One region of the Mesorhizobium vachelliae genome, then DNA from elsewhere that is predicted to be linked to it. Evidence: riboswitches for the same ligand, from Rfam matches in the RefSeq annotation. Region 1 holds a riboswitch; each other region holds the start of a gene.

Region 1 (3,272 bases):
CCCTGTTCGGTCGCAAATACATAGCCTTCAATATCAGATAGAGCCCCTTTCGGTCGACGGCACCGCCCAATAGGTAATTGAGCAAATCGTGGCGCATATCGGCCGTCATCGGTTGGCGGTATGGGATGGCTCGGTCCGTACGATTTCTTTCGAACCAATTAATAATTAGGAGGCAAAAATCGAGCGCAAGGATAGATTCCCTCCCGTCGATTAGGTCCTGCCTAGCGGTGGCTTTCTGCTCGTCGCTTCCTTTGAAGTCGTACGGCACGTCCTCATTATATTCGTGGTCGAAGAAATTGCCCAAGAAGGGCTCTGAATTCAGATTAAAAAGGAGCAGGGCACAAATTTTTACGTGAGACAGCCGCGTCGTTTTTTCAGAGGTTTCCTCTGAAAGCCATTGCTGGTTGTCGGCCACCCACTGAGCGTGAATCTGCTTTGTGACGTTCGGAATGAAATGGGCTTCGAGTCCATGCACTTTGAAATTGGCGTAACAGAACTCGCGGAAAGCGTAGTTGAAAGATTCGTAGTCGGCGAGCCATTCATCCAACTTCTTTTCATCGAACGGAATCATACAGGCGAGAACTCCAAGCCCCAAAGCAAGAGGGCGAAGGTTGGTAAACCTTCGCCCTCTAAAAGGAAATAAAAAAACGGGGTTACGCGGCGGTTTTCACCGTCTCGTTTACCAATTCGACGGTAGACACATACCCGAGGGTTTTGTCAGGATCCGATTTGATAACGGCGCGACCATTTTCGTACAGCTTTTTAAATCTGGAAATGTCGCGCGGAAGGGCGCACCGTTCAGCGCTCTTCGGCAAGCCTCTCTCTGGCATCATCGTTCTCCCGGTCCTGTCCCTGGCTTGGGCCGTCTGTCGTGGCGGCGCCATACAAGCAACGCACATATTTGTCAATTTTCGGCAAATATGCAACGTGCATTTAGACGCATTTAAAATGCGTCGACCGTCATTTGGTTGCCGTTTAGACGATTTTCGATGCGAAAAGCGATTAAATTTTGTCCACGCTTCGCTGCCAATATCCAGTCCACACTCGGCTGATTGGGTGATTAAGCGAGGCGTTGGCGACGGCGAGATACTGCTCGCCATTGCTTACAACGGCGGTTGTCCTCACGCCATGCCATCTCTGCTGCGTAGGCATGAAGATAGCGACCGCTGACTTGATGATGGGTGCCGATCTCAGCGCGGCGCAGGCGGGAGAAGAAGCTTTCGGCCTAATTGGCGCAAGCGTCCCCGTGCTGGTCTCGGGCGCGCGATCTGTCGCCGCCATGTGCGCGAACTTTTCCGCCAGTTTGATCAGCAGCCGATCAGCGCCGCGGCCTGAAGGCGCTTGACAAGATAGCGGCGGCCCGGTCAATTCGAAAGCATTCACCAGGGGAGTCCCGGCAAGGGGCTGAGATACTGCTGGCTTTGCGGCGCAGTGACCCGTTGAACCTGATCCAGTTCATACTGGCGTAGGGACGGTGCAAGCGCTTGTGGGCGTTCATGCCCGAAGACCTGTCTCAAGCAGGCCTACCAAAAGCGTCTTTTCATCCTTCCGGCACCGAACTGGGTCTCCAATGCAACGAGCAAAGGAGCCTCAAATGAATGCCTTGACCCTGACCGTATCGACTGGACCGCTGCCGGCCTCGCGGAAGATCCACAAATTCGGCGTCCTCCATCCGCAGATCAGGGTGCCGATGCGCGAGATCGCGGTCCATCCGACTGCCGGCGAGCCGCCGGTGACGGTCTACGACCCGTCAGGCCCCTATACCGACCCCGCGATCGAAACGGATATCGAAAAGGGTCTTGCCCGCCTTCGTCAGGACTGGATCGCGGCGCGCGGCGATGTCGAAGCCTATGACGGCCGCCATGTGAGGCCGGAGGACAACGGATTTGCGACCGGCGAACGGCTGACGCCGGAATTCCCCATCCGCAACCGCCCGTTGCGGGCGAAAGCCGGCAAGGCGGTGACGCAGCTTGCCTATGCGCGCGCAGGGATCATCACGCCCGAGATGGAATTCGTGGCCATCCGCGAGAACCTTGGCCGCGAAATGCTGCGTGGCAAGCTGCAACAGGACGGGGAAGCGTTCGGCGCGACGATCCCGGATTTCGTCACGCCGGAATTCGTGCGCGACGAGGTGGCGCGCGGCCGCGCGATCATTCCCGCCAACATCAACCATCCCGAAAGCGAGCCGATGATCATCGGCCGCAATTTCCTGGTGAAGATCAACGCCAATATCGGCAATTCCGCCGTCACCTCCTCGATGGCCGAGGAGGTCGAAAAGATGGTCTGGGCGATCCGCTGGGGCGCCGACACGGTGATGGACTTATCGACCGGCCGCAACATCCACAACATCCGCGAATGGATCGTGCGCAACGCGCCGGTGCCGATCGGCACCGTGCCGCTCTACCAGGCGCTGGAAAAGGTCGGCGGCATCGCCGAGGACCTGACCTGGGAAGTCTATCGCGACACGCTGATCGAGCAGGCCGAGCAGGGCGTCGACTATTTCACCATCCATGCCGGCGTGCGGCTGCATTACATCCCGCTCACCGTCGGCCGGGTTACTGGCATCGTCAGCAGGGGCGGCTCGATCATGGCGAAATGGTGCCTGCACCATCACCGCGAAAGCTTCCTCTATGAGCATTTCGAGGAGATCTGCGACATCGCCAGAGCCTATGACGTCTCCTTCTCGCTCGGCGACGGCCTTCGTCCCGGCTCGATCGCCGACGCCAATGACCGAGCCCAGTTCGCCGAGTTGGAAACGCTTGGCGAATTGACGAAGATCGCCTGGGCAAAGGATTGCCAGGTGATGATCGAGGGCCCTGGCCATGTTCCCATGCACAAGATCAAGCAGAATATGGACAAGCAGCTCGCCGTCTGTGGCGAAGCGCCATTCTACACACTGGGGCCGCTGACCACGGACATAGCGCCGGGCTACGACCACATCACCTCGGGAATCGGCGCCGCCATGATCGGCTGGTTCGGCACGGCGATGCTCTGCTATGTGACGCCGAAGGAACATCTCGGCCTGCCAGACCGCAACGACGTCAAGACCGGCGTGATCACCTACAAGATAGCCGCGCACGCCGCGGATCTTGCCAAGGGGCATCCCGCGGCGAAGATCCGTGACGACGCGCTTTCGCGGGCACGGTTCGAGTTCCGCTGGGAAGACCAGTTCAACCTGTCGCTCGATCCCGAGACAGCGCGCTCGCTCCATGACGAGACCTTGCCCAAGGAAGCACACAAGCTGGCGCATTTCTGCTCGATGTGCGGGCCGA
Region 2 (3,272 bases), on a different contig from region 1:
GCGCTCGCACCAGGGGGCCAGCATGCCACCGGCTAGCCAGGAGGCCTTGCCGCCTATCTGGCTCCGAATTTCGGCAACCGTGACCGACGCACCCCGCGCGGCCAATTCGTGGGCGACGGTGAGACCTGCCACACCGGCGCCTTTGACAAGGACACGGCGCATGGCTCAGCGCGTCTCCCGATCATCTCGCGCCAAAGCCTGTTCTTCCACTCCGGGCGTTTCGACGGGCATATAGAGATCGCCGCCCGCGCGATATTTCTCCGCCATAGCCGCCATCCCCTCCTTTTGCGCTTCCGCGCGAATGTCGTGGGAGATGCGCATGGAGCAGAATTTCGGCCCGCACATCGAACAGAAATGCGCGACCTTGTGCGCTTCCTTGGGCAAGGTCTCGTCGTGGAACGAGCGCGCCGTCTCGGGATCGAGCGACAGGTTGAACTGGTCTTCCCAGCGGAACTCGAACCGTGCCCGCGAAAGCGCGTCGTCGCGGACCTTCGCTGCTGGGTGTCCCTTGGCGAGATCGGCTGCATGCGCGGCGATCTTGTAGGTGATCACCCCGGTCTTGACGTCATTGCGGTCCGGTAGCCCGAGATGTTCCTTCGGCGTCACATAGCAGAGCATGGCCGTGCCGAACCAGCCGATCATGGCGGCGCCGATGCCGGAGGTGATGTGATCGTAGCCCGGTGCGATGTCCGTGGTCAGCGGCCCAAGCGTGTAGAAAGGCGCCTCGCCGCAGACGGCAAGCTGCTTGTCCATGTTCTGCTTGATCTTGTGCATGGGAACATGGCCGGGACCCTCGATCATCACCTGGCAGTCCTTGGCCCAGGCGATCTTCGTCAGCTCGCCGAGCGTCTCCAGCTCCGCGAACTGCGCCTTGTCGTTGGCATCGGCGATCGAACCGGGGCGAAGGCCGTCGCCGAGGGAGAAGGAGACGTCATAGGCTCTGGCGATGTCGCAGATTTCCTCGAAATGCTCGTAGAGAAAACTCTCGCGGTGATGGTGAAGGCACCATTTGGCCATGATCGAGCCGCCGCGGGAAACGATGCCCGTGACCCGGTCGACGGTCAGCGGGATGTAATGCAGCCGCACGCCAGCGTGGATGGTGAAATAGTCGACGCCCTGCTCGGCCTGTTCGATCAGCGTGTCTCGATAGACCTCCCAGCTGAGGTCCTCGGCGATGCCGCTCACCTTCTCCAACGCCTGGTAGAGCGGCACGGTGCCGATCGGCACCGGCGCGTTGCGCACGATCCATTCGCGGATGTTGTGGATGTTGCGGCCGGTCGACAGGTCCATCACGGTATCGGCGCCCCAGCGGATCGCCCAGACCATCTTTTCGACCTCTTCAGCCATCGAGGAGGTGACGGCGGAATTGCCGATATTGGCGTTGATCTTCACCAGGAAGTTGCGGCCGATGATCATCGGCTCGCTCTCGGGATGGTTGATATTGGCTGGGATGATCGCGCGGCCGCGCGCCACCTCGTCGCGCACGAATTCCGGCGTGACGAAGTCCGGTATCGACGCGCCGAACGCTTCGCCATCCTGTTGCAGCCTGCCTCGCAGCATCTCGCGGCCAAGGTTCTCGCGGATGGCCACGAATTCCATCTCGGGCGTGACGATCCCGGCGCGCGCATAGGCAAGCTGTGTCACCGCCTTGCCGGCCTTCGCCCGCACCGGACGATTGCGGACTGGAAATTCCGGCGTCAGCCGTTCGCCGGTCGCAAATCCGTTGTCCTCGGGCCTGACGTGGCGGCCGTCATAGGCTTCGACATCGCCGCGCGCGGCGATCCAGTCCTGCCGAAGGCGGGCAAGACCCTTTTCGATATCCGTTTCGACCGCGGGGTCGGTATAGGGGCCTGACGGATCGTAGACCGTCACCGGCGGTTCCCCGGCTGTCGGGTGCACGCTGATCTCGCGCATCGGCACCCTGATCTGCGGATGGATAATGCCGGTCCTGTGGATTTTCCGCGAGGCGGGCAATGGTCCCGTCGAAACGGTGGGGGTCAAGGCATTCATTTGAGGCTCCTTTGCTCATCTGCATTGGAGACCCAGTTCTGTGCCGGAAGGATGAAAAGCCGCCTTGGTGAACCTGCTAAGACAGGTCTTCGGGCATGGATTCCCGCAAAGCGCTTGCACCGTCCCTACGCCAGTATGAACTGGATCAGGTTCAACGGGTCACTGCGCCGCGAAAGCCAGCAGTATCTCAGCCCCTTGCCGGGACTCCCCTGGTGAATGGCTCAAGTTGAGCGAGCCGCCGCCGTTTTGTCAAGCGCATCCGGCCAGGACGACAATTGGGTTTCGATTGCCGTTGCAGGGAAACTAGAGCAATTTCAGGAAAAGTGTGAAACGGTTTTCCGTCCGGAATTGCGTAAAAACAAAGGCTTAGGGCGGTTCGGCGATTCCGTGAAAGGCTGAACCGCTCTAGGCGAAGGCCCAGATGTCCTCGGCCTGGAAGCCGACCTGGTAGCCGGCGGTCTTGAGCTTGACCACGACCTGGCCGATCTCGGCGGCAGGCAGCGCGCCGACCTCGATCTTGATCATGCCGGGACGGTAACGCTCGAGGTCGAGCTGCTCGAACACCATCCAGTCGGCGCCTTCACAGTCGACCAGGAAAGCGTCGATATGGGCAATGCCGTTGCGGTCGAGCAGCGTCTGCAAGGTCTCCGACTGCACCTCGATGTCCTTCAGATGCGGCGCGAACTTGTTGAAGTTGGCATCGGCCTCGCCCCAGGCGTTCTTGCCCGACATCAGATTGGTGTCGGTGACCGACGAGCAGCCGATGAACTCGATCGGCAGTGTGCCGGATTCGAGCGCGGCGGCGTCGAACGTATGGACGGTGATCGTTCCCTTGGCCCTGGTCACCGCCACCGGCTCGATGATGAAGCGATCGGTATCAGGATAGTTGGCGCGCAGCCGCTTCTGATTGTAGGGGATCGGCTCGACCAGCATGGCGCGAGCGCCGCGGATGCTGTGCAGCCACGGCGTCACGTCGTCGAACAGCGCGCCGTCGCATGCGCCGACATTGACCATCTGGAACGGCCGGCCATTGCCGCCGAAACGTGCCTTGAGCGCCGCCTTGGCAAGGAACTTCGTGCCGCGCAACGCCGGCCCGCGATCGAGCAGGCCCACAGGCAGGCCGAGCGACAGAAGAACGCGCGCGAAGCTGGACACCGAGCTCATGACTTGTCTCCGGAAATGACCTGCAGCGCGGCGCGGCGCCCGCCTTTGCTCGCCGCTCCCCAGAGCGCCATCAGCGGCGCGGCGAGCAGCAGGAAGGG
Region 3 (3,272 bases), on a different contig from region 1:
TTGGCGATGCCCTTGGCCTCGATCACCAGCTTGCCGGATTCGGCGGCGTCGCTCGCCATCATGGTGGCCGTGCCCTCGGCGCCGCGATGGCTGCGGAAGCGCTGGCGCATGGCCTGCAATTCGCCGAGGCGGCGCATGTTGCGCTTGCGCCTGGCGGTCACGCCGTAACGCAGCCAGTGCTCCTCGCGCACGATCTGGCGGCCGAGCTTGTGCTGCTCGCGCTCTTCCTCCTCCAGCACCTGGTCGCGCCATTCCTCGAAATGCGCGAAGCCCTTGTCCAACCGTCGCGTCTGGCCGCGGTCGAGCCAGACGGTGGCGCGTGAGACGCGCTCGAGAAAGCGGCGGTCGTGCGAGATCAGGATCACGGCGGAAGAGGCGCGGACAAGCTCCTCTTCCAGCCATTCGATCACGGAAAGATCGAGATGGTTGGTCGGCTCGTCGAGCAAAAGGATGTCGGGCTCCGGCGCCATGACGCGCGCCAGGGCGGCGCGGCGCGCCTCGCCGCCGGAGAGATCGTTCGGCCGCTCCTCGCCGGTGAGGCCGAGATGCTCCATCAGATAGGTGGCGCGGTGCGGATCGTCGGCAGGGCCAAGGCCGGCCTCGACATAGGCGCGCACGCTGGCGAAGCCATCCATGTCCGGCATCTGCGGCAGGTAGCGGACCGTGGCCGAGGGCTGGCGGAAGACCTCGCCGTCCTGCGGCTCGATCATGCCGGCGGCGATCTTGAGCAACGTCGACTTGCCCGAACCGTTGCGGCCGACCAGCGCGATCTTCTCGCCGGCGGATGCGCTGAGCGCCGCGCCATCGAGCAGCGGGGTGCCGCCGAAGGTCAGCTTAATGCCGTCGAGGTTGAGGAGTGGCGGCGCCATGTCTGGAATGTCAGCTTTCGGGAAGAGGATAGGGGTGGGCCAGAAGCAGCGCCCGGCCGCGTTCCAGCGCGATGCCAAGCTGCCCCTTGACCTCGTTTGATATAGTGAGCGAAGAGCCGAACGCCACCTCGACGCGGTCGAGCGGCCATTTGGCGCCGGTGACCGTCAGGCCGGTGAGCTCGGAGAAGCCGAGCACCGAAAACAGGGTGCCGTCCGCATAGTCGAAGGCGGCGCTGCCCGGCAAAACGGGAACACCTTCCTGCGCGCCGCTTGTCAGCAGCACGGTGGTGCCTGCCTCGGCCAGCCGCACGGCCAGCGCCAGATGCAGGAAGGCGTGGTCGGCGCGCTTGCCACCGAAGGCGCCCGCCAGCACGAGGCTGGTGGCGCCGCGCCGGAGCGCCTCGGCGATGGCGAGCTCGCCATCTGTCATGTCCTTCTCGGCCGGAAAGACCTTGCGCGGCACCTCGGCCAGATCCTTTGGCAGGTTCGCCGGCACCGAGTCGAAGTCGCCGACCCACAGCTTGGGCACGAGGCCGAGCATGCGGGCATGGCCGATGCCGGCGTCGGCGGCGATGACGCGCGAGCCAGCGATCTGGCGTTCGAGCCGGGGCGTGCGAATGAGTTCGCCGCCGAGCAGGATGGTGAATGTGCCCATGGCCGTCGCCTTACCAGCCCGCCGGGTGAAACGGAAGCCGGGTGGCGCGGCCTTCGCATCCGAGGTCGGCGCCCGAGCGTTAGATGCCCGGCAAACTTCCGCTTGCGCGCCGCTTCGGCCGGGCCTATCTGTCGAAACGCTCTAACGGGGTGCCGGACGTGATCCGGCTGAGAGGCAGTCAAGCCAACCCGCTGAACCTGATCCGGTTTGTACCGGCGGAGGGATTAGACGTTTCGGACCTTCCGGCGCCTCAATTCCTTGTCACTCGAACGAAGGAGGCGCCGATGCGCGCGATATTGTCCAAGCTTATTCTCGCAACCGGCCTGGTTTCGCTTCTGGCGGGCGTCGCGCCTGCCGAGGCAAAGGACAAGCTCACCGTCTATACCTATGAAAGCTTCACCGCTGATTGGGGCCCCGGCCCGGCGGTGAAGAAGGAATTCGAGGCCGAATGCGGCTGCGATCTCGAATTCGTCTCGGTGGCCGACGGCGTCGCCTTGCTCAACCGCGTGAAGCTCGAAGGCGCGGGCACCAAGGCCGATATCGTGCTCGGCCTCGACACCAATCTTACCTCCGACGCCAAGGCGAGCGGCCTGTTCGCGCCGCATGGCGAAGTCTCCGGCATCAATGTGCCCGGCGGCTGGAAGGACGACACGTTCGTGCCTTTCGACTATGGCTATTTCGCCGTCGTCTATGACACGCAGAAGCTTAAAGTCCCGCCGAAGAGCCTGAAGGAACTGGTCGAGGGAACCGGCGCCGACAAGATCGTGATCCAGGATCCGCGCACCTCGACGCCCGGCCTCGGCCTGCTGCTCTGGGTGAAGTCGGTCTATGGCGACAAGGCGCCGGAGGCCTGGGCCAAGCTCAAGACCAAGGTGCTGACCGTGACGCCGGGCTGGAGCGAGGCCTATGGGCTCTTCACCAAGGGCGAGGCGCCGATGGTGCTCTCCTACACCACCTCGCCGGCCTACCACATGGTGGCCGAGAACACGGAACGCTATCAGGCGGCCTCTTTCGAGGAGGGCGAATACCTGCAGATCGAGGTGGCCGGCATCACCAAGACCGGCGCGAAGAACCCGCTGGCGCAAAAGTTCATCGCCTTCATGACCGGGTCGAAATTCCAGGACGTCATTCCGGAGACCAACTGGATGTTCCCGGCCGGCAAGACCGACAAGCCGCTCAACCCGGCTTTCGACAAATTGGTCAGGCCGACCAAGACCTTGCTGTTCAGCCCCGAGGAAGTCGCCGCCAACCGCAAGGCGTGGGTGGATGAGTGGCTGGCGGTGATGAGCAAGTAGGATTTGCCAATTATCGCAAAATGATCGCTCTACGGCGCCCCCCTCTGTCCTGCCGGACATCTCCCCCACAAGGGGGGAGATTGGCTGTCGTCGACGATTTCGCCAATCGCCGACGTTGCAGGACGGTGCCGAGCGTTGACACTGCTGATCTCCCCCCTTGTGGGGGAGATGTCCGGCAGGACAGAGGGGGGCGCGAAGGAACGCGGCGCTCGCTAATTCAAGCCGACGTGGTGCAGCGTGCAGTCCGCGCCGCGCTCTGACTCCCGCGTCACCGCCGGCATCATCGCCCTCGCGGCAGTCGCCGTGCTCGTCGGCGGCGCCTTCGTCGGGCTCATCCTCGAAAGCGCGCGCGATCCATCCGGTGCACTCGCCGCCTTCGACAGCTACCTCCTGCGCGTCGCCCGCTTCACGCTCTGGCAGGCGCTGCTGTCGACATTGCTATCGGTCGCGCCG

What was found. Region 1 has a riboswitch for thiamine pyrophosphate ahead of thiC (phosphomethylpyrimidine synthase ThiC). Riboswitches for the same ligand answer to the same signal wherever they lie in the genome.
Region 2: another riboswitch for thiamine pyrophosphate. It lies ahead of thiC (phosphomethylpyrimidine synthase ThiC); the one in region 1 lies ahead of thiC (phosphomethylpyrimidine synthase ThiC).
Region 3: another riboswitch for thiamine pyrophosphate. It lies ahead of thiB (thiamine ABC transporter substrate binding subunit); the one in region 1 lies ahead of thiC (phosphomethylpyrimidine synthase ThiC).

What each region holds. Positions count from the first base shown of each region.
Region 1 covers NZ_JAVIIR010000020.1:70,805-74,076, forward strand. Annotated here, with positions in the region: gene RFM41_RS30335 (hypothetical protein) at 1-571, opposite strand, end outside; partial or broken gene RFM41_RS30340 (transposase) at 1,003-1,246, opposite strand; TPP riboswitch at 1,375-1,490, shown strand; gene thiC (phosphomethylpyrimidine synthase ThiC) at 1,595-3,272, shown strand, end outside.
Region 2 covers NZ_JAVIIR010000007.1:164,433-167,704, forward strand. Annotated here, with positions in the region: gene thiO (glycine oxidase ThiO) at 1-162, opposite strand, end outside; gene thiC (phosphomethylpyrimidine synthase ThiC) at 166-2,010, opposite strand; TPP riboswitch at 2,115-2,231, opposite strand; gene RFM41_RS16690 (hypothetical protein) at 2,227-2,409, shown strand; gene RFM41_RS16695 (FkbM family methyltransferase) at 2,416-3,174, opposite strand; gene RFM41_RS16700 (hypothetical protein) at 3,171-3,272, opposite strand, start outside.
Region 3 covers NZ_JAVIIR010000003.1:573,759-577,030, forward strand. Annotated here, with positions in the region: gene RFM41_RS09735 (ABC-F family ATP-binding cassette domain-containing protein) at 1-869, opposite strand, end outside; gene RFM41_RS09740 (thiamine diphosphokinase) at 880-1,524, opposite strand; TPP riboswitch at 1,660-1,765, shown strand; gene thiB (thiamine ABC transporter substrate binding subunit) at 1,809-2,819, shown strand; gene thiP (thiamine/thiamine pyrophosphate ABC transporter permease) at 3,057-3,272, shown strand, end outside.